DNA from 3 places in the Nostoc sp. DSM 114160 genome. Region 3 is predicted to be linked to each of the others. Evidence: riboswitches for the same ligand, from Rfam matches in the RefSeq annotation. Region 3 holds a riboswitch; each other region holds the start of a gene.

Region 1 (7,195 bases), on a different contig from region 3:
GAGCCGAAATGGCAAACTCGTCCACTTTGAACCTCTCACCCTGTTGTCGGCTTTATCTGTAGTAACGGAAAACATTGGTTTGACAGCGACAGTATCGACTACATACAACGAGCCTTATCACCTCGCCCGCAAGTTTGCATCATTAGATTATCTTAGCGGTGGCCGTGCAGGTTGGAATCTTGTAACTTCTGCTACTGAAGCTGAAGCGCTGAACTTCAATCGGGAAAAGCACATGGAACATACCCTACGTTATCAGCGTGCGAAAGAGTTTGTGGATGTAGTCACGAAACTCTGGGATAGTTGGGAGGACGACGCCTTCTTACATGATAAGGAATCGGGTATTTACTTCGATCCAAATAAACTGCACGTTCCCAACCACAAAGGCGAACATTTTTCAGTACGCGGTCCCCTAAATGTGGCGCGTCCTATCCAGGGTTATCCGGTGATTATTCAAGCTGGGTCTTCCGAGGATGGTAAGAATCTGGCTGCACAAACGGCGGAGGTAATTTTCACTGCCCAGCAGACCCTTGGCAGAAGCTCAGGCTTTTTATCAAGATGTGAAGGGGAGACTGGCTGAATACGGGCGCTCACCTGAGCATCTTAAGATTATGCCAGGTGTATTCCCAGTTATCGGCAAAACTGAGCAAGAAGCTAAGGACAAATTCGATCGAATTCAGGAGTTGATCGATCCGGTGGTCGGCTTAAATTTGCTTGGCTCAATGATCGGTGGATTTGACCTATCCGGCTATCCATTGGACGGGCCGTTGCCAGAGCTACCAGAGACTAACGGGGGTAAAAGCCGTCAGCAACTTCTGATTGACCTAGCTAAGAGAGAAAATTTCACGATTCGACAACTGTATTTGTCGATAGCTGGAGCGCGTGGGCATCGTCAGATTCTAGGCACACCAGAACAAATTGCCGATCAGCTAGAAGATTGGTTTGTCAATGGCGGGGCAGATGGCTTTAATATTATGCCGCCCTGGTTGCCGGGAGGATTGGATGAGTTTGTAGACTTGGTAATTCCTGAATTGCAACGTCGCGGTCTGTTCCGTACAGAGTATGAAGCACGAACCCTGCGCGAAAATCTTGGTTTACCTCGTCCAGTAAATCAGTTTAGCAAAGTTGCTACTCGTGAAGCGGCGATCGCCTAACTTTTTCTAAAGCAAGTTTTTCAGCAAAAAGGCTCAAGCATTCCCAATACAGTTAGGATAAGCATTTTGAACTCAGAATTAGCTTTGGGGAAAAGGGAAATGGGTTTGCGGTTAAAGGTTTTTTATTCCCCTTTCCCCTTTCCCCTTTAACCGAACCGTATTGCAAGCATTCCTGCCTGAGCCATGACTAAATTCAATTTATAGATTAGCTTCAAGAACTATATCTTGCGATCGGTAGTGGATAAGCTCAGTTAAAATTTATCGCCATAGTAATGTAAAATGATTATCTGGATGATGTCTGGTTGATATCTATAACCTCAACAAAGTCTAAATTACTAAAGCTGAGAGTTGGGAAACTCCGGTGAAATTCCGGGACTGTGCCGCAGCTGTGATGGGATGACCCAAGTCAGAATGCCAACTCTCAGGATGTCCTCAAGACACACTCACCGTCTACTCCCTGCGTTGCACGGGGAAGGAGTTCTAAAATTGGTTTCTGGATTTGCCACTTGTCCCGGCTTGTTTTATGCTACTCCTGCCGCAGATGGGATATTATCTCGCGTTAGAATACCAGGTGGAATTATTACTAGTCAGCAGTGCCGTGCGATCGCAGATATAGCAGAACAGTACGGTGGCGGCTATCTAGATGTGACTAATCGAGCTAACCTGCAAGTCCGTGAAATCCGCACGGGGATAAATGCTGAGGTTCTGAAATACCTCCAAAATATGGGATTGGGTTCTGACAATACTGTTGTAGACCAAATCCGCAATATTATGACCAGTCCAACTGCTGGTATCGACCCCCAGGAATTAATCGATACTCGCCCTTTTGTTCAAGGTTGGGATGATTATATTGCTGCACATCCGGCGCTTTCGAGACTGTCGGCCAAATTTAGCGTTTGCTTTGATGGTGGTGGGATAATTCAGGTGGGCGATCGCTTGAATGATATCGCCTTTGCAGCTGTCTTACTTAACGATAATGTTTATTTTCGGCTCTCTCTCAGTGTTGGTGAGAAGGGTCAACCCCCCAGCGATACAGGAATTTTACTACCACCAGAAAAATGTTTGCCCGTCTTAGCAGCTTTGGCAGATGTCTATCTAGCTTATAGTCATACTACGAGTAAGCGCCGGCCACGTTTGAGAGAGTTATTGAATACTTTGGGTTGTGAAAATTATCTCCAAGAAGTTGAGCAGCGTTTACCTTTTTCTCTTTTGTACACTGAAATCAGAAAAGACCTAACCCCCCAACCCCCTTCCCTACAAGGGAAGGGGGAGAAATATCAGCATATTGGCATTCATCCCCAACGTCAGCAAGGCTTATTTTACATTGGTGTCGTCTTGCCCCTTGGTCGATTGGAAAGTAGACAGATGCGGGGTTTAGCAGATTTAGCGGCAAAATACGGTAGTGGAACTCTTAGGCTAACCCCTTGGCAAAATTTGCTCCTTACAGATATTCCTCAGCAATGGGTTGCTGATGTCCAAAGTGAAATTGCTTTATTAGAATTAGATTCCTCTGCAAACAACATCAAGGGTGGATTAGTTGCCTGTTCGGGAAAAAAAGGTTGCGCTGCTTCTGCCACTGACACTAAAAGTCATGCGTTGGCATTGGCAGAGTATCTTAAAACTCGCGTTACTCTCGATTACCCAGTTAATATCCACTTCACTGGCTGCGAAAAATCTTGTGCCCAGCACAGCAAAAGTGATATTACTCTCCTCGGCGTCACCATTGAGGCTGAAAATAGAACTGTGGAAGGCTATCACGTTTATGTTGGTGACAGCAATCAGAAATTCGGACGCGAACTATATCAATATGTAACTTTTGCCGAACTACCTGCATTAATAGGGCGGATGCTATATGTATATAAAATTCAACGCTTAAATTCTAATGAGTCCTTTGGAGAATTTGCTAATCGATTTGCACTGGAACAATTACAGCAATTATTTAATATAATCCCTCAATCAATTGCGAACAAAAAGATTCCCAACTTTTTAGAGAAGTCGGCAATCTAAGCCTTTTGATTTTTATATATTAATCCCAAATTTAAAATCCCAAATTGAATGCCCGACTATATCCGAGATGCCAACGAAATTTACCGTAATTCTTTTGCAATCATCCGGTCAGAAGCGAACTTAGATGTGTTGCCACCCGATGTAGCAAAAGTTGCTGTACGTCTAATTCATGCCTGTGGGATGACGGATATTGTCACTGACTTGGGATATTCACCAACAGCAGTACAATCCGCAAGAGCAGCACTGGCAAATGGAGCGCCAATACTGTGCGATTGCCGCATGGTTGCCGATGGCGTTACCAGACGGCGGTTGTCTGCAAACAATCAAGTTATCTGTACCCTCAACGAGCCAGAAGTACCAGAACTTGCCCAGCGTATGGGTACTACCAGGTCGGCGGCAGCTCTTGAATTATGGCGATCGCACCTAAAAGGCTCGGTAATCGCAATTGGAAATGCGCCCACAGCCCTGTTCCGATTGTTAGAAATGCTCGATGAAGGAGCGCCCAAACCTGCAATTATCTTAGGCTTTCCAGTGGGGTTTGTCGGTGCAGCAGAATCAAAAGCCGCACTGGCAGCAGATAGCAGAAATGTACCATTTTTAACCTTACACGGTCGGCGCGGTGGAAGTGCGATCGCGGCAGCAGCAGTTAACGCCCTGGCAACGGAGGAAGAATGAATATGCAACCCAAAGGTCGTCTTTATGGAATTGGTATCGGTCCAGGCGATCCCGAACTATTGACCATCAAAGCACTGCGGCTATTACGTGCGGCTCCTGTGGTAGCCTATCAATCAGCCACAGATAAAGAAAGTATTGCTAGAGCGATCGTGGCGCAGTATCTTCCTGGCAATCAAATCGAAGTACTATTTCACCTCCCCCGCGCTTTGGAACCAGAAAAGGCCCAGTCTATTTATGACCAGGAAATTCAACCAATCGCTGACCATTTAGCAGCAGGTCGAGATGTTGTAGTATTATGCGAGGGCGATCCATTTTTCTATGGTTCGTTCATGTACGTGTTCACGCGGTTATGCGACCAGTACGAAACAGAAGTTGTCCCCGGAGTTTCCTCGCTGATGGCTTGTCCGGTAGCCTTGGGTGTACCTTTCACATACTATACTGATATTCTCACAGTCTTACCCGCCCCGTTGCCAGCAGAAGAACTGACTACACATCTGCTGATGACCGACGCCGCCGCAATTATGAAACTAGGTCGTCACTTTACCAAAGTACGAGATATCTTGCATAAATTAGGCCTAGCATCACGGGCAAGATATATTGAGCGGGCATCAACATCACAGCAACGCATCATCCCCCTAGATGAAGTCGATCCAGCCGAGGTACCCTATTTCTCAATGATTGTGATTCCCACCAAGAATCGACTATAGACTGACCTTTTCTTTTTAGTTAAGGTATTATTTAACCGATGATTGAGACTTTACCATAAAGAAATACTTCAAGAAAAGTTGATGGCTTTTAATAGCACCTTCACTCCTGATACGATCGCTGCTGGCTTTCATGCCCTGTCTGACCCTCTACGGATTCAGGTATTAGAACTGCTGCGCTCTCAAGAACTATGCGTCTGTGACCTATGCGACCACCTGGGAACCACTCAATCTAAACTGTCTTTTCACCTCAAAACCCTGAAAGAAGCGGGTTTAGTTCGCGCTCGTCAAGAAGGGCGCTGGATTTACTACAGCCTCAATCTACCGCAGTTTGCTGCCTTAGAGCTATATTTAGCAGAATTCCGCCGTTTTAGCCCCATATTACCTATTCGTCCCCCCTGCGAACCTTAAATATTCATCAATTTTTTTTGTCATATTTTGTTTAATTTTAGTTTTATAGGCATTGATAAATCAATTTTTTTTGAAATGATGGAGATATACTCTTGATATAACTCACGAATTTTAGATTTTCAATTTTGGATGTTGGATTGAATAATCTGAAATTCCTGCTGAAAGCTCCTGCATTCATGTATGGGGTTAATTGTAATGAACAAAAAAACTTCAAAACGCCTCTCCTTTATTGACCGCTTTCTAACCTTGTGGATTTTTTTAGCAATGGCGATCGGCGTTGGTCTAGGCTATTTCTTTCCTGGAGTAGAAGCCTTTATCAATCAGTTCCAGGTGGAAGCAACCAATATACCGATCGCCATCGGGTTAATTCTGATGATGTATCCGCCCTTAGCCAAGGTGCGGTATGAAGAATTAGGCGATGTATTTCGCAACGGAAAAATTCTTGGTGTTTCACTAATTCAGAATTGGATCGTTGGGCCAATTTTGATGTTTGCTCTGGCAGCTATCTTCTTACACAGTTATCCAGAATACATGACGGGATTGATTTTGATTGGATTAGCCCGGTGTATTGCAATGGTAGTTGTATGGAGTGACTTGGCACGAGCTAATACAGAGTACACGGCTGGATTGGTTGCCTTTAACAGCATCTTTCAAGTCATCTTTTATAGTCCTTATGCCTGGTTTTTCATTACTGTACTGCCGCCACTATTTGGCTTACAAGGTAGTGTTGTTCATGTCAGTATTGCTGAGATTGCCCAAAGTGTGTTTATCTATCTTGGTATTCCGTTTTTAGCTGGATTTTTCACTCGTTACTTCTTAGTAAAGGTGAAAAGTAAGCAGTGGTATCACGAGGAATTTGTGCCTAAAATCAGCCCCATCGCACTGATTGCTTTATTATTTACAATCGTGGTTATGTTCAGCTTGAAAGGGAATTTGATTGTTCAAATCCCCTTTGATGTAGTGAAGATTGCAATTCCGTTGATCGTCTACTTCATCATCATGTTTTTGGTCAGCTTTTACATGGCTAGGCGCGTTAAAACAGACTATTCTAGAGCCGCAAGTGTCGCCTTTACATCGGCAGGAAATAATTTTGAATTAGCGATCGCCACTGCGATCGCAGTATTTGGCATTAATTCGGGTGTTGCTTTTGCCGCCGTCGTCGGGCCTCTGGTGGAAGTGCCTGTATTGATTGGTCTGGTTAATGTGGCTTTCTGGTTTGAAAAACGTTATTTTTTGCCATCTGAATCGAGAAGCTTTTAAATTTAGCCAAATTATTCAAAGGAGTTGAACCATGAAACGTGTGATGTTTGTCTGCAAAAAGAATTCTGCCCGTTCCCAAATGGCGGAAGGTTTTGCTAAAACTCTTGGTAAGGGAAAGATTGCAGTGATTAGCTCTGGGTTAGAAGCAAGTCAGGTCAGACCAGAAGCGATTGCAACTATGAAAGAAATCGGTATCGACATTACCGATCAACACTCTAAACCCCTAAGTGATTTCCAAGCGAAAGACTTTGATGTAGTAATTTCTTTGTGTGGCTGTGGTGTGAATTTGCCGCCTGAATGGGTTGTGCGGGAAGTATTTGAAGACTGGCAGTTAGACGATCCAGCAGAACAACCAGAAATTTTTCCGAGAGTCCGCGATGAAATCAAAGAACGGGTCACTCAATTAATTGAGTCTGTAAATAAAGAATTTACAACTGCTCGATAAATATTAGACTTCTTGCATAAGTCGGGAAAAGAAAAAGGTTCTGCAAAAGTCCCTTTTCCCTTTAACCTTTACCCTTTTCCCCAAGAGTGCAAAAAGCACAAATGCCAAGAGGTCTATTATTTGTAGTGCGGATGTTCGCGATCCCCAATCAATCGTCAGTGGCTAAAGCATATCAGGAGTTTAATGAAGACGGGACTATGAAGGATTCGCTTTCCTGCGATCGCGTTGTCGATGTGATAGAAGCTGTTTACGGAGGCGATCGCTTCCGTTATGGACCAAAGAAACAAGTCAAATCCTCTTCCCTTCTGCTTCCTGCCTTGTTTCTGAGAATAACTTTACAAATTTACTTTGCTATTGCGTCTCTTGAAATTAACTTTAACGTGAGTTCGACAAGCCCTTTTTTGACCTCTCCCCCAACCCCTCTTGGACACAGAGAGCAGAGCCAAAACCCTAATTTTTCGTTGCTCCTCCCTTGACCCCCGTGGGAGAGGGAAGTTGTCCGGGAGAGGTTCATCGAACTCACGTTAACTTTAAAACAAATT
Region 2 (7,195 bases), 140 kb from region 3:
CTTACAACTGATGGTAGTGGTAATGCTAGCTGGACAACTCCCTCAGGTGGTGGTAGTTCAAATGGTCAATTAGTTGATACAACTTCTTTAGCATTTAATAGTGCTTCTAGTGTTTCAATGTTTACTCTGCCAGCTAATGCTGTTGTTAGTAGAGTCGAAGTAGTTATTGATACTCCTTGGGCTACTGGGAGTGCTACAATGACAGTAGGAATTTCAGGTACTACTTCTAAGTATTTGGGAAGTAATTCTGTTGATTTGTATGGTGCTGCTGGTGACTCTTATGTTACTGCTCCTAGTTTAGCTGCTAATGGTTCTTCGGAATCTTTAATCATTACTTATGCTGCTAGTAGTGCTACTGCTGGGGCTGCAAGAGTCCTAGTTTATTACAGTAATCCTGCTTAATAATTTAACTATTATGTGACATTAACATTAGGGTAATTTAAAGTTATCCTAATGACTTTTTTATAAATAAAGATAATAAAATATATGGCTTCTTATTTTGATTTAAAAGGTACAACAATTGATTCATTTAAAATAGGTAAAGGTGGACCTAGTTTAAATAGAAGTGGATCTAATATTATTAAAGTAAATAGTAACCAAATAATTACTGAAGAGGTAGAACACCCAGGTTATTTATCTGGTAAGTATTATATTAATACACCATTAACAGATGGTTTTTCTGCTGTAAGTGCAGCAAGTATAGTTAATACTGTTACTTATTTTCCTTTCAGAATTCCTAGATATTTTAGAATGTCTAATGCTTCTGTAAACGTTACTACAGCAGTAACTAGTAGTCTTTTTAGAATAGGAATATATACTAATGATAATACTACTTTTTTACCTAAAACTTTAGTAGATGGTATTGCAACTAGTCCCAGTGATTTATCAGGTGGTACTACAGGATTAAAACCTAGTACATGGGCTAGTCCCCTTTACATGTATCCAGGTTGGTATTGGTTAGCAATATCTAGTAGTGCTTCCTTAGCTTTTACTGGAGAAACAGCTTATCCTGCTTATAACTATTTTATAGGTAGTGATACTCAAACTATTTCTACTTTTACTTATGGATATAGAAATCCTTTAACATGGGTTGCAGGTTCCTCTTTTCCTACTGATGCAGTAGTAGATACATTAACTTCTTTTACTGCTGGTGCTCCCACATTATTTTTTCAAGTATTTTAAATATATGAGTTGGAATTATATAGAAAGAAATGGTCAACTTTATGCTGTTGACGAATTCTCTAACGAAGAAATACTTATTGATATTGAAACACAATATCCTTATACAGATACTATTCCTAGTTTACCTGGGGATATGTGGATAATGACAGCATTAAATTATTATTTTAATTACTTACGTTTAGTTAGAGATCAAGCTGATTGTGATGCTTTAGAACTTGAAGATATAAATGTTTATTATGATTTATATCCTGATTTAAACCCCTCTTCTTATGTATACGCAGCAGAACAAGACCAATATATTACTGATAATTGGCCTCAAGATGATCCTGCTAAACAAGCTTTAGTTGACTTAGTATATGCTGCTGAGGTTTACTAAATGTTCTTAACTACTGTACGTCCAGAGGTAGAAAAGTTAAATAAAATAATTGAAACTCAAAAGATTAATAAAAAAGATATCCAACAAGATATATATGAAATAGGTATAAATTCAGTAACAACTAATGCTTTGACAGTACTAGTTACGCTATCAATTGTAGGGGTAGGGATATTCTTTCTAGGTAAAAAATTAACTGAATTTATAGCTAGGCATGTAGTTCCTGATTTAAAATCTTATTTATCTACACAAGAAAGTTTTATTAAAGCTATTAATTCTAATTCAGAAGATATTAAAAAAAACTTAATAGTAATAGAAAGTGATGCTACCGAAGCACATACTAAAATAGTTAACAAATTAGAATCAATTGAGTTAGATGTTAAAGAGATTAAAATAATTATAGCTAATAAACCAAAGGTGTAATTATCCTATTTATCTATATTTTCTATATGATATCCTTAAATTATATAAGTAATTGGAGGATATTTTTTGTCATTATATAAAGAAAGTGCTGTTTATAAACATAGATATCTATCAGGTAAAAGAGAGGAACCAGTTAGATGTTCTGTTATTAAAAAAGATGGTACACAATGTAAAAATAAAATAATGCTAGGTTACAAATGTTGTGCATCTCATGGAGGTAAAGCAGCTAAAGCTAAGATTACTCATGGTTTAAATTCTAAATTAATTAAATATCAAGATATGAGAGCTATTAAATCACTATCAAACAAAGAGAAAAAAGAACTATTAGCTACTGATTATAATAAAGAAACTTTATTAGATAATAGCTTAATGCTTAGTGATGCTATGCTTGGCAGGTTAATTGAGCATCAAACAAATATAATAGAAAGATATGACGCTGCTGTTCAATTATTATCTGGTTCTGAAAAAAGAGAACCACGGGAACTATAAGTTTTAACTAATAATATTAATGGTTTAAGTAAAGCTATTACTGATATATCTAAAGTTATTCAAGTTCATCAGGCTCAGATTAATTCTACTTTAACAACTAGAAAAGACCTACGTGACAGAAATGAGAATGAAGCTATTCTTCAATCTTTATATGAACAGATAAGTGTTGATCCTAAGATGTTAATTCAAGATATGGTCAGAGGTTATTTATCTGCTAACCCTGATGCTAAGTTAGATGACCTATTAGCTCTCAAACCTGCTGATGTAGAAGTTGAATATGAGTTGGGGGATGATGACTAATGAGTACTATCCCATCAGATTTAGAAGGTATATTAAAATCAGAAACATTAAGACAACAGTTCTTAGCTGAATGGCACTAAGAAAAGCTCTAAGCTATACAGGATAGGCGCTACAGATTTCAAAGCTATTAAGCAGTGTGGCGACGGGGCAGGCGATTGTTCTTGATGAAGTGTTGCGATCGCTAATGAAGTTTGCTCCCGGCGTAACCGCCCGCCTTGTTGGGATGCCTGCGGCGGTAAACTACGCTATGGTTGACTCCAGACAGTGCAAAAATGTACGGGTTGTCCAAAAAAATTTTAGGTAGGAAAAGCTTACTCGTTCATGAAATACTTTCCTTGAGACGAGCAAGCAAACATCATAAATACTACTGTGACACTACGAGTACAAATCCTCAAGGATAAATTTAGCCAAAGTTTGGGACTACCGTTTAAAGAACTATTGCCAGAGTCTGTGATAAGACTTGCAATCTCGGAGCTAAAAATTAAATACAAAAAACGGTTGTTTGACCCATTCGTAACTTTATGGGCATTTTTATCTCAAGTATTAGATACAGACAAAACTTGTAATAATGCTGTGAGTAAAATAATTGCACATTTGGCTGAGTCAGAAGTAGAAGTTCCCTCAACAGATACGAGTGCTTACTGCCAAGCACGGGCAAGATTACCAGAAAAATTGTTAGAAAAAGTTTTCAATTATTCAGCACAAAAACTGGAAGAGAAAGTAACCCAAGAACATCTATGGTGTGGTCGAAATATTTTGGTGATAGACGGCTCGACGGTCTCTATGCCTGACACTGTAGAAAACCAAAAAGAATACCCACAACCCAGTAGTCAAAAGCCGGAATGTGGATTCCCAATTGCCAAAATTGGTGTGATATTCAGTTTATTAACGGGAGCTGCCGTTGCCTTGTGCATAGATGTTCTGAACACTCATGATATTAAATTAGCAAGAATTCTGTACAGTTTTCTCAAACCTAATGATGTGCTTGTAGGGGATAGAGCTTTTTGTGCTTACGCCGATATGTTTAGTATCAAAAAGTTTAATTGTGATGCCGTGTTTCGTAAACATCAATCTCGCACAACAACTATGCGAAAAGGTAAAATTGTTGGAGATTGCGACAAATTAGTTACTTGGTATAAGCCGAAAACTTGCCCAAAAGGATTGGATAAAGATGAATTTAATGCTTTACCTCCTTCCATAACTGTGCGAGAGATTTACTATTATATTGTTATTCCTGGTTTTCGGACTCAACAAGTTAGCTTAATTACCACTCTTTTAGATGGATCTTCTTATTCTACTCTGGCAATTGTTGGGCTTTACGGACAACGCTGGGATGTTGAACTAAATTTAAGACATCTCAAAACTACCTTGGGTATGGATATTCTGCGATGTAAAACACCTTCGATGATCCGCAAAGAAATTTACGTTTATTTGCTGGCTTACAATCTACTTCGTAGCTTAATGTGGTCGGCTGGAACTACTTATACTACCTCTCCAAATCGCCTATCACTGCAAGGTACTCGCCACCATTTAATTAACTTTATTCCCTCTCTTATAGCAGCAACTTCTCAAAAACGGCACCAAATTTATCGCACTTTACTCAAAGTTATTGCTCACAAGGCTGTTCCTGACCGCCCAGCTAGAAATCAACCACGAGTCCGTAAACGTCGCCCCAAAGCCTACCCCTTAATGACCAAACCCCGGCATGAATTACGCAAACAATTGCAAACTGCTTAATTGATAAGCGTTTCCGCTTTTCTTAGTGCCATTCGATTATTAACTATGGGGGGTGTCTATTACCTGACTATGAAATAAGATATCTGGAGCTGAAGCTCCTTATATAGTTGGCTTTCCATAGGGACTCATAAGCCTGGGGTCGTTGGTTCAACTCCGACCTGAGCCATTTTAAAAGTAAAATAATATAAGCGTTTCAGCTTCTAGGCATTTGTAGTACTAAGGAGCTGAATTGCTCTATAAGCCTCTTTTGACTATCAAATGACTATGCTCATTCAACAGCGTGATAGTCATGAAAGTTGGAATTGAAGCCCTGAAAGGTCGTTTAATATCATATCCGGTTGAAGACTTATCATTTAGAGGGCAGTTCTTGCTGGGAGCAGGGGGAAAGAAACTTTTGGTATTTTTGCACAGATCCGGTAATCATAAGTGATTAGCCAGACATGATATAAGATTAAGATTTACTATAGTTTGATTATTAATACTATTCAGAAATATTTATCTTTACATTTAGCTGACACTCCTGAAAATAGGTACATCCCGCATTGAATCTCTCGACCACAGGCTTATTGCTATTATCAGGCAAACTACCAGTTGTGCTGGTAACGAGCGATGACGTTCCTCTTCGACCTTAGTTTTAGCGTAGACGCTCTTAGCGGCTTGCCGAAGGCATCGCTTCTTCGATGAAGTTGCTGGAATAGCCATCTCTATTGCTTTGAATATCTCAGTATTTTGTATCTTGTAATACATTAATGAGAATACTTTCAGATACACCGTACTTGATTTCCATTTTTGGAAACAATACCTAATTTACAACTGTTTGAGCCTTAACTGAACCGTATTGCGGCAGCTGTATTAAGAAAAAATCGCTGTTCAAAATTGGTAATAGTGATATAGTTACTCCAATCGGTTCTGATGGGGAGCAGCCATCGGACGCAAGGGGGAAAGTCTGGTGAAAATCCAGCACTGTCCCGCAACTGTGAACCTAAAATAGGTGAGTCAGGATGCCCGCCGGTTAGAATCAATTCGTTTACATAAATCTGCGAGGTACAGGTTATGAAAAGAAAACAGGCGTTAGTCAGTCTAAGCCTGATGGGAGTTATTAGTTTTTATCTAGTAGTTGGTTTACCCAAGCCCGCCTACGCCATGCACATTATGGAAGGTTTTTTACCAGTGCAGTGGGCGATTTTTTGGTGGATTGTGGCATTACCATTTTTTTTATTAGGATTGCGTAGTCTGACTCGCATTACCCAAGCTAACCCACAGCTAAAACTGCTACTAGGCCTGGCCGGTGCTTTCACTTTCGTGCTGTCAGCATTAAAAATCCCTTCCGTCACGGGTAGCTGTTCTCATCCTACAGGGACGGGGTTAGGTGCGGTGCTGTTTGGCCCCCTCACTATGACGGTTTTGGGTAGTTTAGTATTGTTGTTTCAAGCTTTGTTACTAGCGCATGGCGGCTTGACTACGCTAGGTGCAAATGCTTTTTCGATGGCGATCGCCGGGCCATTTGCCGCTTACTGGATATATAATCTGACAATCAAGTTGGGTGGTAAACAAAAAATTGCCATATTTCTAGCGGCTGCGATCGCAGATTTACTCACTTACGTTATCACTTCTATCCAACTCGCCTTAGCTTTTCCTGCACCTATTGGTGGGTTTCTCGCTTCATTTACCAAGTTCGCCGGGATTTTTGCCATAACTCAAGTCCCTTTAGCAATTAGTGAAGGGTTGCTAACTGTATTGGTGTGGAACTGGCTGCAATCTTATAATCCTCAAGAGTTGGAATTGCTGAAATTAATCAAACGGGAACCCCAAAGAAATGAATCAGTCTAAAAAAGGGTTGAGTAACTGGCTGTTGGTAGTAGCTGTATTAGCTTTAGCAGTTGTACCGTTAATATTTGTCCGTGGTGGCGAATTTACAGGTTCCGATGACAAAGCCGAAAAAGCAATTACTGAAATCCAACCTGGATATAAACCCTGGTTTAAATCATTTTTTGAACCAGCTAGTGGGGAAATAGAAAGTTTATTATTTGCTTCACAAGCAGCTTTAGGTGCTGGAGTAGTCGGTTATGCAATTGGGTTGTATAAAGGACGTTCCCAACAACAAAAACGTGAAGAATGAGCCTGCAAATAGACACTTTAGCTTATACCAATAGACTCCGGAGATTGCCACCAGAACATAAACTAATTTTTGCATTTACTACTCTTGCTATTTCCCTTGCCAGCCATCCGCTAGTACAAATTTTAATCATAGTTTGGATGAGTATTTGGACAGTAATTTATGCAAGAATTCCGGCTGGAGTTTATTTTCGGTTGTTAACGTTCACCATAGTTTTTTGTTTGACGAGTTTACCAGCCCTGATGGTAAATGGAGTTGCCATTCCTGATTTACAAAGCGTCAAATTAGATTCGTGGTATGGATTGACTCTCGGACACTTCTATATTTATATCAGCCATAGTGGCAGTATCCAAGCATTGGGACTTTTAACCAGAGCATTAGCCTCTGTTTCTTGCTTATATTTTCTCATGTTGACCGTCCCTTTCATAGAGATATTACAAACTCTGCGTTACTTACGATTCCCAGTGCTGTTAACCGATTTATTATTGCTAATGTATCGGTTTATTTTCATCCTGCTGAACACAGCCAATGAATTATGGACAGCACAAAATTCCCGTGGTGGCTACCGAACTTGG
Region 3 (7,195 bases):
AACCTGGTATGATTGGCGGCGCAGAAAATACCTCTAAATAACCTGGTGTCGGCAAAAAACTCGCAAAAAATGGACTAGAATAGTTTCCTCCCGAAGTGGAATACCCAAAACCATCACCTGTTAACTGCTGAGTATTAAGACTAATTAAATTATCAACATTAAAAGGTTCGTTTCCTGGGATCGGAGTCCCAGCGGGTTGCAAACCAGTAATTGTTTCACCATTTCGCGTACCAGTAATTCCAGTAATTAAGTAAAAACCCAAATCATTAGGGGTGTCATTAGTGGTGAAAGTACCATTCGCCTCTATGCCAGTACCAGAATAATTCCAACTCCAACTTAAAGCAGAAGCAGATGGCATTGTCCCGAAAACTAATCCAGATGTGGTGACGAGGGCTATGGCAGATAGAGTTAGATTTTTCATGGAAGTCGTTACTGCGATCGCGGATCTTGTAGAAGGCTCCCGTGTATTATACGGAAGGAAAGATAGTATTATCAATCTTGGCTATTTCCTTAGCAGCGATTGCATAACCACGCCAAAGCAGCATCAACATTACTAACCTGCTCCCCTGGCGGGATCGCTGGACGATTTACCATCACAACCTTTACGCCGAGTTCTCGCGCTGCAATTATCTTGGGCTTTGTGGCATCGCCACCGCTATTTTTGCTGACGATGGTATCAATGTTATTCTGAATCAGAATTTGTCTTTCATTATTGAGAGTAAAAGGGCCGCGATCGCACAATACGATCCCCGGCGGTACTAAAGCATCATCGCTAGGAGGGTCAATCATCCGCATCAAAAACCAAATTTTCTCCAAATGAGCAAAAGCGGCGAGTTCCTGTTTACCAACTGTCAAAAACACTCGCTCTGACTGATTTTGCAGCGCGGTTGCTGCGGCTGCAACGCTGTCAACTTCAATCCAGCGATCGCCACTTTCTTTTTCCCAAGGCGGACGGATTAACATCAAACGGGGGACTCCAACTTCCGTTGCTGCATCTGCCGCATTGCAGGAAATCTGACTAGCAAAAGGATGGGTTGCATCAATTAATAAGTCGATTTGCATGACTCGCAGATAGCTAGCCAATCCAGCCACACCGCCGAAGCCTCCAACCCGTAAATCGCCCAGCGGTACTGACGGTTCGCGGGTGCGGCCAGCTAGAGAGGTGATTACTTCTAACCCTTGGATAGTCGTAACTTTGGCAGCTAATTCTGCTGCATCACCCGTCCCACCCAGAATCAAAACGCGCATCATTAAGATAAAGGTGGAATTTTTGCTAAAATCCCCTTTTTCATCGCTTCTGGACGTTCTGACCAAGGCAGCAAACCATCTGCTTTAGCATAGTATTGACTAGCACATTCCAATACCGCAGACGCACTCCCATCAACGGCTAAATCACCAAATAAATATGTTAATTTGCCTTTGGCACTAAAGGCAACTACACAAGAACGATTACAAGCACTCATGCATTCAACTTCCTGAATCGGGAATCGATCTCGTAACTCCCAATCTTGTGCCAGCTGCTGAAGTTGGTGTAAAAGTTTTTCACCACCACTTTCACCTAAGCGTTTTCCATTTTGCCAAACACTGGCACAGGTTTTGCAAACAAATAAAGTATGTTCAGCAACTTCCATTGGACTGGTTGGGGAAATATTTACAGTCGTAGTCATCTGTACCTCGCAGATATGTGAAACTAATAAATCTATTTCGGCGGGCATCCTGACTCACTCAATTTGAGATTTTCGATTTAGTTCCTGAATCTCAAATTAGTTCACAGTTGCGGGGGGACAGTGCCGGATTTGCACCGAACTTTCCCCGTTACCTCTGGTGGCTGACTCCCACCAGAACCGAATAACCTTATCGATCATACACTAGGGTTATCGGAGAATACGAAACAGCAAACTTTGCGCTCACGCTCAAACTGGACGACAACTAGATAAAATACTGTGCATCTTGACTACTTTAACGTGAGTCTCCAACGGAGGCGCACCTGCGGGAAGGGCGAAAGAAACAAGTCAAATCCTCTTCCCCTCTAACTTCTGCCTCCTGCCTCCTGCCTTGTTTCTTAGGAGTTCGATGAACTTCTCCCGGACAACCTCCCTCTCCCACAGGCAAAGGGAGGAGCTACGAAAGATTAGGGTTTTGGCTCCCCTCTCCGTCTCGGAGAGGGGTTGGGGGAGAGGTCAAAAAAGGGCTTGTCGAACTCACGTTACTTTAACTGTATCAGTTAGAACTTAAGGGGTGGACATCTACAATTTTGAGCGAACAACACAAAGCATCGCCGTATTCTGTACCTAATAAATCAAGCCAAGGTAGAGAACTAGATGTAAGTTGATGAGGCAGTATGTTGCTTTATTGTTGTAACATTTTCAACAGAACCTCTGGGCTGTCCATTTTATCCATGACAACCTCAATAAAAGCAAGTTGGTCATGGTTTTGTTGAGCTGTTTGTAATGCTTTGTCTAACTGGGATTCGGTACTAACTTTAATTGCCCAGGCATTGCCAGCGAAAACTTCAGGAAGCTGATGATAATTCCAAGGTTGAATGTCGTTATAGGGCATACGTTCACCGTGAATATCACGCTCTATAGTATATCCATCATTGTTGAGTAAAAAAATAATCGGTTTTAGATTATAGCGTAAGATGGTTGAAAGTTCTTGTGCAGTCATTTGGAAAGACCCGTCACCAACTAGTAGGATAGAGCGACGTTGTGATGCAGCGATACCTGCGGTGGGCTTCGCCAACGCACAACCAAGTAATGAACCAACAGAGTAACCAATCGATCCCCAAAGTACTTGCCCAACGAAAGTAGCTCCTTTTGGTAAAGGAACGGTAGAAGCGCCAAACAAACAAGTTCCAGTCTCGGCAACAATAATGTCATCTTCTTGGAGAAAATGAGCAAATCTATACCAAAAATGTTGCTGCGAAATCGGTGCCGAAGAGTCGCCAACGATAGGCTCTATAAAACCAGGATCTAAATTCTCTGTTGCTGATTTGAAGTAAAGCGTTTGAGGATCGCGGTGCTGCAACCGTTGGCTTAAAGCAGAAAGCACATCTGCCATAGCGACATTGTTGTATAAAGCATGTTTAACTTTTACATACTCCCCATGCACTTCAATAGTTTGGCTGGGATCGAGTTTGGCAGAAAACTTGCCTGTGTTGAAATCAGTCATCAAAGCACCGATAGTTAAAACACAATCTGCCTGCTCAATACGTTTTCTAACAGATTCCTCACTGGCAGCACCATTATATATGCCGATGAATTGGGGGTGGCTTTCTTCTAGCAATCCTTTGCCCATGTTCATCGTGGCATAAGGGTATCCGGTAGCTGTTAGCAGTTCTCGCAATTGTTCGTGCAAGTGATAACGAGCTACACCAATATCAGCAATAATCACAGGTTGGGAAGCTTTTTCCAGTATATTTACACAGACATCAACTATTTCTGCTATTGTAGCGCCATCACTCTGAAATACAGGGGGTATAAACAAATCAGATGGTGCAGAAACCTCTGTGAGAGCAACATCCATAGGTATGGAAATATAAACAGGTAATTTCTTCAGCAAACAGATACCTAAAACTCTGTCAATTTCCGTTGTTGCATTTTCCTTTGTTAAATATGCTTGAGCCACCGTTACCTGTTGATACATTCGGGCAAAGATTGAAAAATCACCAGTACCAAACGTATGATGGACAAGTGAACCAAGAGCTTGAATTTTAGTTGCAGGAGCACCAGTAATCGCTACAACCGGAACGTGTTCAGCATAAGCGCCAGCGACACCATTAATAGCACTGAGTTCACCAACACCAAAGGTAGTTACTAATGCCGCAACACCATTAATCCGACCATAACCATCGGCAGCATAAGATGCGTTAAGTTCGTTGCAAGTAGGAATTAACTCGATGCCATCGTGGTTAACAATATAGTCGAGAAATTCCATATTATAGTCTCCAGCAACGCCAAAGATATGCTTGATGCCGATTTGCTCCAGACGAAGCAATAAATAGTCGCTAACAGTAAACTTTGCCATTGTCCAAGCCCAAATTTTACCCCTTTAGAGTATGAAAACTTTAACTTAGATGCGTATCTCTGAAGTAAGAATAGGATTGTGACTTTTGCCGTTCAGCTTAAAAACTGAGCATAATCATAGACGTTTATCTAAGAAGAACTTCTACCGGAAGGTTAAAAATCAAGATAAATAGTTATTTCTAAAGAATTAAAAGTATTTCTTGTAAGTGGTTCTTGAGAAAGATGTTTTCAAGACTAGGGTTTGGTGTCCTAGTTAATATGTACAATTTAGTTTGTTCATTTTTCAAATATAAAATTGATTTTTCTATTTAGCTCGATGAAAAAATAATACTAAATTAGCCGAAATAACGAGTACTTAGAAAATAGCCTAGTGTTGATAAAATTTTTGAAAATAATCTAGTGGGATTTTGTTCTATGAATTACCTCATTGCAGTTTTACCAAACAAATCAAAAGCAGAAGCAGCTTATTCTGCCTTAACAAATGATGGTTTATCTCCAAACCAAGTAGATATCTTGGGCAATGGTTATAAAAGTGCTGATGATTACAACCTGATTGATCCGAATCAACAAGCTCGTAAAGGAGCAAAGCGATTATTATACAGGACTTACGCAACTGGCACAAAAAGGGGGTAAGGTGCAGCCCTAGCCAGCGACAATTCAACTCAAACCAAGCACATAAGAATACTTGGGCGTTTTAGTTGCTGAATTAAATAATTAGAAAGCAAATTATGCTTGATTTGATAAATAGTTTGACCAGTTTGATAGGCTAAATTCTTTAATCTAATCCAAACCAACATTGCACAAGCAATATGATTTCTTTGAAGCCTAGCTTTACGACATTGACAAGATTCAATGCCTGTTAGTTGTTTAATCTCTCGGTGAAACTCCTCGATTTTCCAACGAATTTTACACACCTCTTGTACAACATCCGTGGAGCTTTGAGATAAATCGTTAGTGGCGATATAATCCGTTCTGTTGGTAGAAACAGTAACCCGGAATAGTTTCACTTTTTTCTTAGCTGGGAACCCTTTAATTTTAATTATCTTACCACAGTCTAGTTCTTCAGGACTCCATTCTAATAATTCAATACGTTTATATTTGTCTTGTCCAAATGTATCATCAACTAACCGATTATTTTTTAAAGGGCAATAATATATTTTCTCGATTGCATCAATATAAAGCATTAAACTATGTACGGCATACCATGTGTCCATCAAAACAGTATCGAATGGTAAAAGCTTATGATATACAAGGTTTTGCAGCATGTCTTTCACATGGTCTATCTTGGTTTTACCATCGACATCAGGATTAAAAATGCGGTAATCGATTACCCAAAATTTTTGAAGAGTAGGGTTGACATACACACAGCTAACTACACCAATACCTTTGAGGACACCATGTTCATTACCACTATATTGTTTTCTGACTGTTTCTATTTCTTTAGAATACCTTTTATCTAAAACGCTATCATCAAATATTATGTAACCATTAGCATCAGGTTCAATTACCTCTTTCACGTTATCCCATAATAACCGAGGTGTTAATTTTTCTCTGTTTAAATAATAGTTAATTGCATCATGGCTAATACTTTCTAAATGCTCTGCCAAATTAGTCATTGTATAATTAATCTGACTACTTAATAAGTATTGGCAGTAATCAAGCTTAGTAAATTTCATTACCGTAAGCAACATTTATCTAATACAACCTCTACCTATTTTCTCATGAATCTTTCATGCTTTGCCTCCAATACACCTGCCTCTATTACGAATACAAGGCTTTCGGAATTAAATTCAAATAATACTCATGTACTAGCTAGCGGCGATCGCTCTGTGCCAGTTGCGTAAGTCCTGTTATACTGGTTAGTACCTTTTGGGTTTATTGCTGGTTATGCCTTTAATTATCTAACTGGTATTGAAATCTTTGCGCTCGGTGATATTGGCAGCCATATTATTGGCGGAATTTTAGGAGCAGCTTCTGGTGTTTTAGGGGCTTATCTAGTAGGTGGTGGAGTTGGTCTTACCGTAGGTAGTGGTGATGCTTTGCCATATCGCAATCGTTTAAATGCAGGCAAGTATTTAATAGTGGTTAAAGGAACAGAGGAGCTAACCCGACGTGCTACGGGTATCTTACGCTCTTTTGAGCCGGAAAATATTCAAGGTTATGCAGAGCCAACTAGTGCTTAAAATAAATTGCTTTTGGCAATATACGCCAAGAATTAATTGTTAGCTCAAAGTCTAGAGGAATTAACAAATAGATGTCTACAGAGAATTTAACAAATTTATCATCCGTAACTTCTAATGGATTAGAATCCCTACAGTCTTATGGAAGTCAATCAGGTTGTTTACACGACCAGGATATACCTGAATTAGACTTATTTAGTCCACTAAAAATTCGAGATTTAATCTTGCCAAATCGCGTGGCAATGTCACCAATGTGTCAATATTCCGCAGAGAATGGAATAGCAAATGATTGGCACTTTGTTCACTTGGGGAGCAGGGCAGCTGGCGGTGTTGGTTTAATTATGGTGGAAGCAACAGCAGTAACATCCATTGGGCGAATTACACCTGGCGATCTCGGTCTTTGGGATGATACTCAGATTGAACCATTAGCACGTATTGTGCGCTTTGTTCGTCAACAAGGAGCGGTTGTAGGCATTCAATTGGCTCATGCTGGGCGAAAGGCAAGTAGTAATGTTCCTTGGCTAGGGGGTTCACCTTTAACACCCGAACAAGGCGCTTGGACTATAGTTGCACCAAGCTCAATTGGGTTTGATGCTAATAGTCCTGTTCCCATGTCCCTTGATGAGCGTGGTATTGAAGAAACCATTATCGCATTTGTGCAAGCAGCAGAGCGGGCGCTGCAAGCTGGTTTTCAAGTTATCGAAATCCACGCCGCTCATGGCTATCTATTGCATTCTTTTCTTTCACCGCTCAGTAATCAGCGAACAGACATTTACGGAGGTTCGTTAGAAAATAGAATACGTCTATTGCTAGAGGTGGCAAGACGGATACGAGATATTTTGCCTCAAGGTATGCCACTTTTTGTTCGCATCTCTGCTACTGATTGGGTAGAAGGCGGTTGGAATATTGAGCAATCAGTGATTCTATCTCGTGAACTAAAAGTATTAGGTGTTGATTTGATCGATGTTTCTACAGGCGGGTTAGTGCCTC

Evidence for each region. Region 3 has a riboswitch for cobalamin ahead of NSTCB13_RS03910 (DUF1636 domain-containing protein). Riboswitches for the same ligand answer to the same signal wherever they lie in the genome.
Region 1: another riboswitch for cobalamin. It lies ahead of cobG (precorrin-3B synthase); the one in region 3 lies ahead of NSTCB13_RS03910 (DUF1636 domain-containing protein).
Region 2: another riboswitch for cobalamin. It lies ahead of NSTCB13_RS03225 (energy-coupling factor ABC transporter permease); the one in region 3 lies ahead of NSTCB13_RS03910 (DUF1636 domain-containing protein).

What each region holds. Positions count from the first base shown of each region.
Region 1 is NZ_JBPFGO010000003.1:188,884-196,078, forward strand. It holds partial or broken gene NSTCB13_RS25975 (LLM class flavin-dependent oxidoreductase) at 1-1,151, shown strand, start outside; adenosylcobalamin-variant (AdoCbl-variant) riboswitch at 1,493-1,576, shown strand; gene cobG (precorrin-3B synthase) at 1,563-3,158, shown strand; gene NSTCB13_RS25985 (precorrin-8X methylmutase) at 3,207-3,833, shown strand; gene NSTCB13_RS25990 (precorrin-2 C(20)-methyltransferase) at 3,836-4,540, shown strand; gene NSTCB13_RS25995 (ArsR/SmtB family transcription factor) at 4,622-4,948, shown strand; gene arsB (ACR3 family arsenite efflux transporter) at 5,144-6,208, shown strand; gene arsC (arsenate reductase, glutathione/glutaredoxin type) at 6,240-6,653, shown strand; partial or broken gene NSTCB13_RS26010 (arsenical resistance protein ArsH) at 6,779-6,904, shown strand.
Region 2 is NZ_JBPFGO010000001.1:681,464-688,658, forward strand. It holds gene NSTCB13_RS03180 (hypothetical protein) at 1-402, shown strand, start outside; gene NSTCB13_RS03185 (hypothetical protein) at 487-1,182, shown strand; gene NSTCB13_RS03190 (hypothetical protein) at 1,187-1,558, shown strand; gene NSTCB13_RS03195 (hypothetical protein) at 1,559-1,978, shown strand; gene NSTCB13_RS03200 (hypothetical protein) at 2,045-2,467, shown strand; gene NSTCB13_RS03205 (hypothetical protein) at 2,645-2,767, shown strand; gene NSTCB13_RS03210 (hypothetical protein) at 2,904-3,071, shown strand; gene NSTCB13_RS03215 (IS4 family transposase) at 3,137-4,504, shown strand; partial or broken gene NSTCB13_RS03220 (transposase domain-containing protein) at 5,036-5,251, opposite strand; cobalamin riboswitch at 5,392-5,531, shown strand; gene NSTCB13_RS03225 (energy-coupling factor ABC transporter permease) at 5,558-6,334, shown strand; gene NSTCB13_RS03230 (energy-coupling factor ABC transporter substrate-binding protein) at 6,321-6,623, shown strand; gene cbiQ (cobalt ECF transporter T component CbiQ) at 6,620-7,195, shown strand, end outside.
Region 3 is NZ_JBPFGO010000001.1:822,036-829,230, forward strand. It holds gene NSTCB13_RS03900 (PEP-CTERM sorting domain-containing protein) at 1-421, opposite strand, end outside; gene NSTCB13_RS03905 (cobalt-precorrin-6A reductase) at 511-1,248, opposite strand; gene NSTCB13_RS03910 (DUF1636 domain-containing protein) at 1,251-1,667, opposite strand; cobalamin riboswitch at 1,690-1,864, opposite strand; gene NSTCB13_RS03915 (alpha-keto acid decarboxylase family protein) at 2,350-4,026, opposite strand; gene NSTCB13_RS03920 (hypothetical protein) at 4,440-4,658, shown strand; gene NSTCB13_RS03925 (IS701 family transposase) at 4,688-5,701, opposite strand; gene NSTCB13_RS03930 (hypothetical protein) at 5,672-5,869, shown strand; partial or broken gene NSTCB13_RS03935 (hypothetical protein) at 5,873-6,208, shown strand; gene NSTCB13_RS03940 (NADH:flavin oxidoreductase/NADH oxidase) at 6,280-7,195, shown strand, end outside.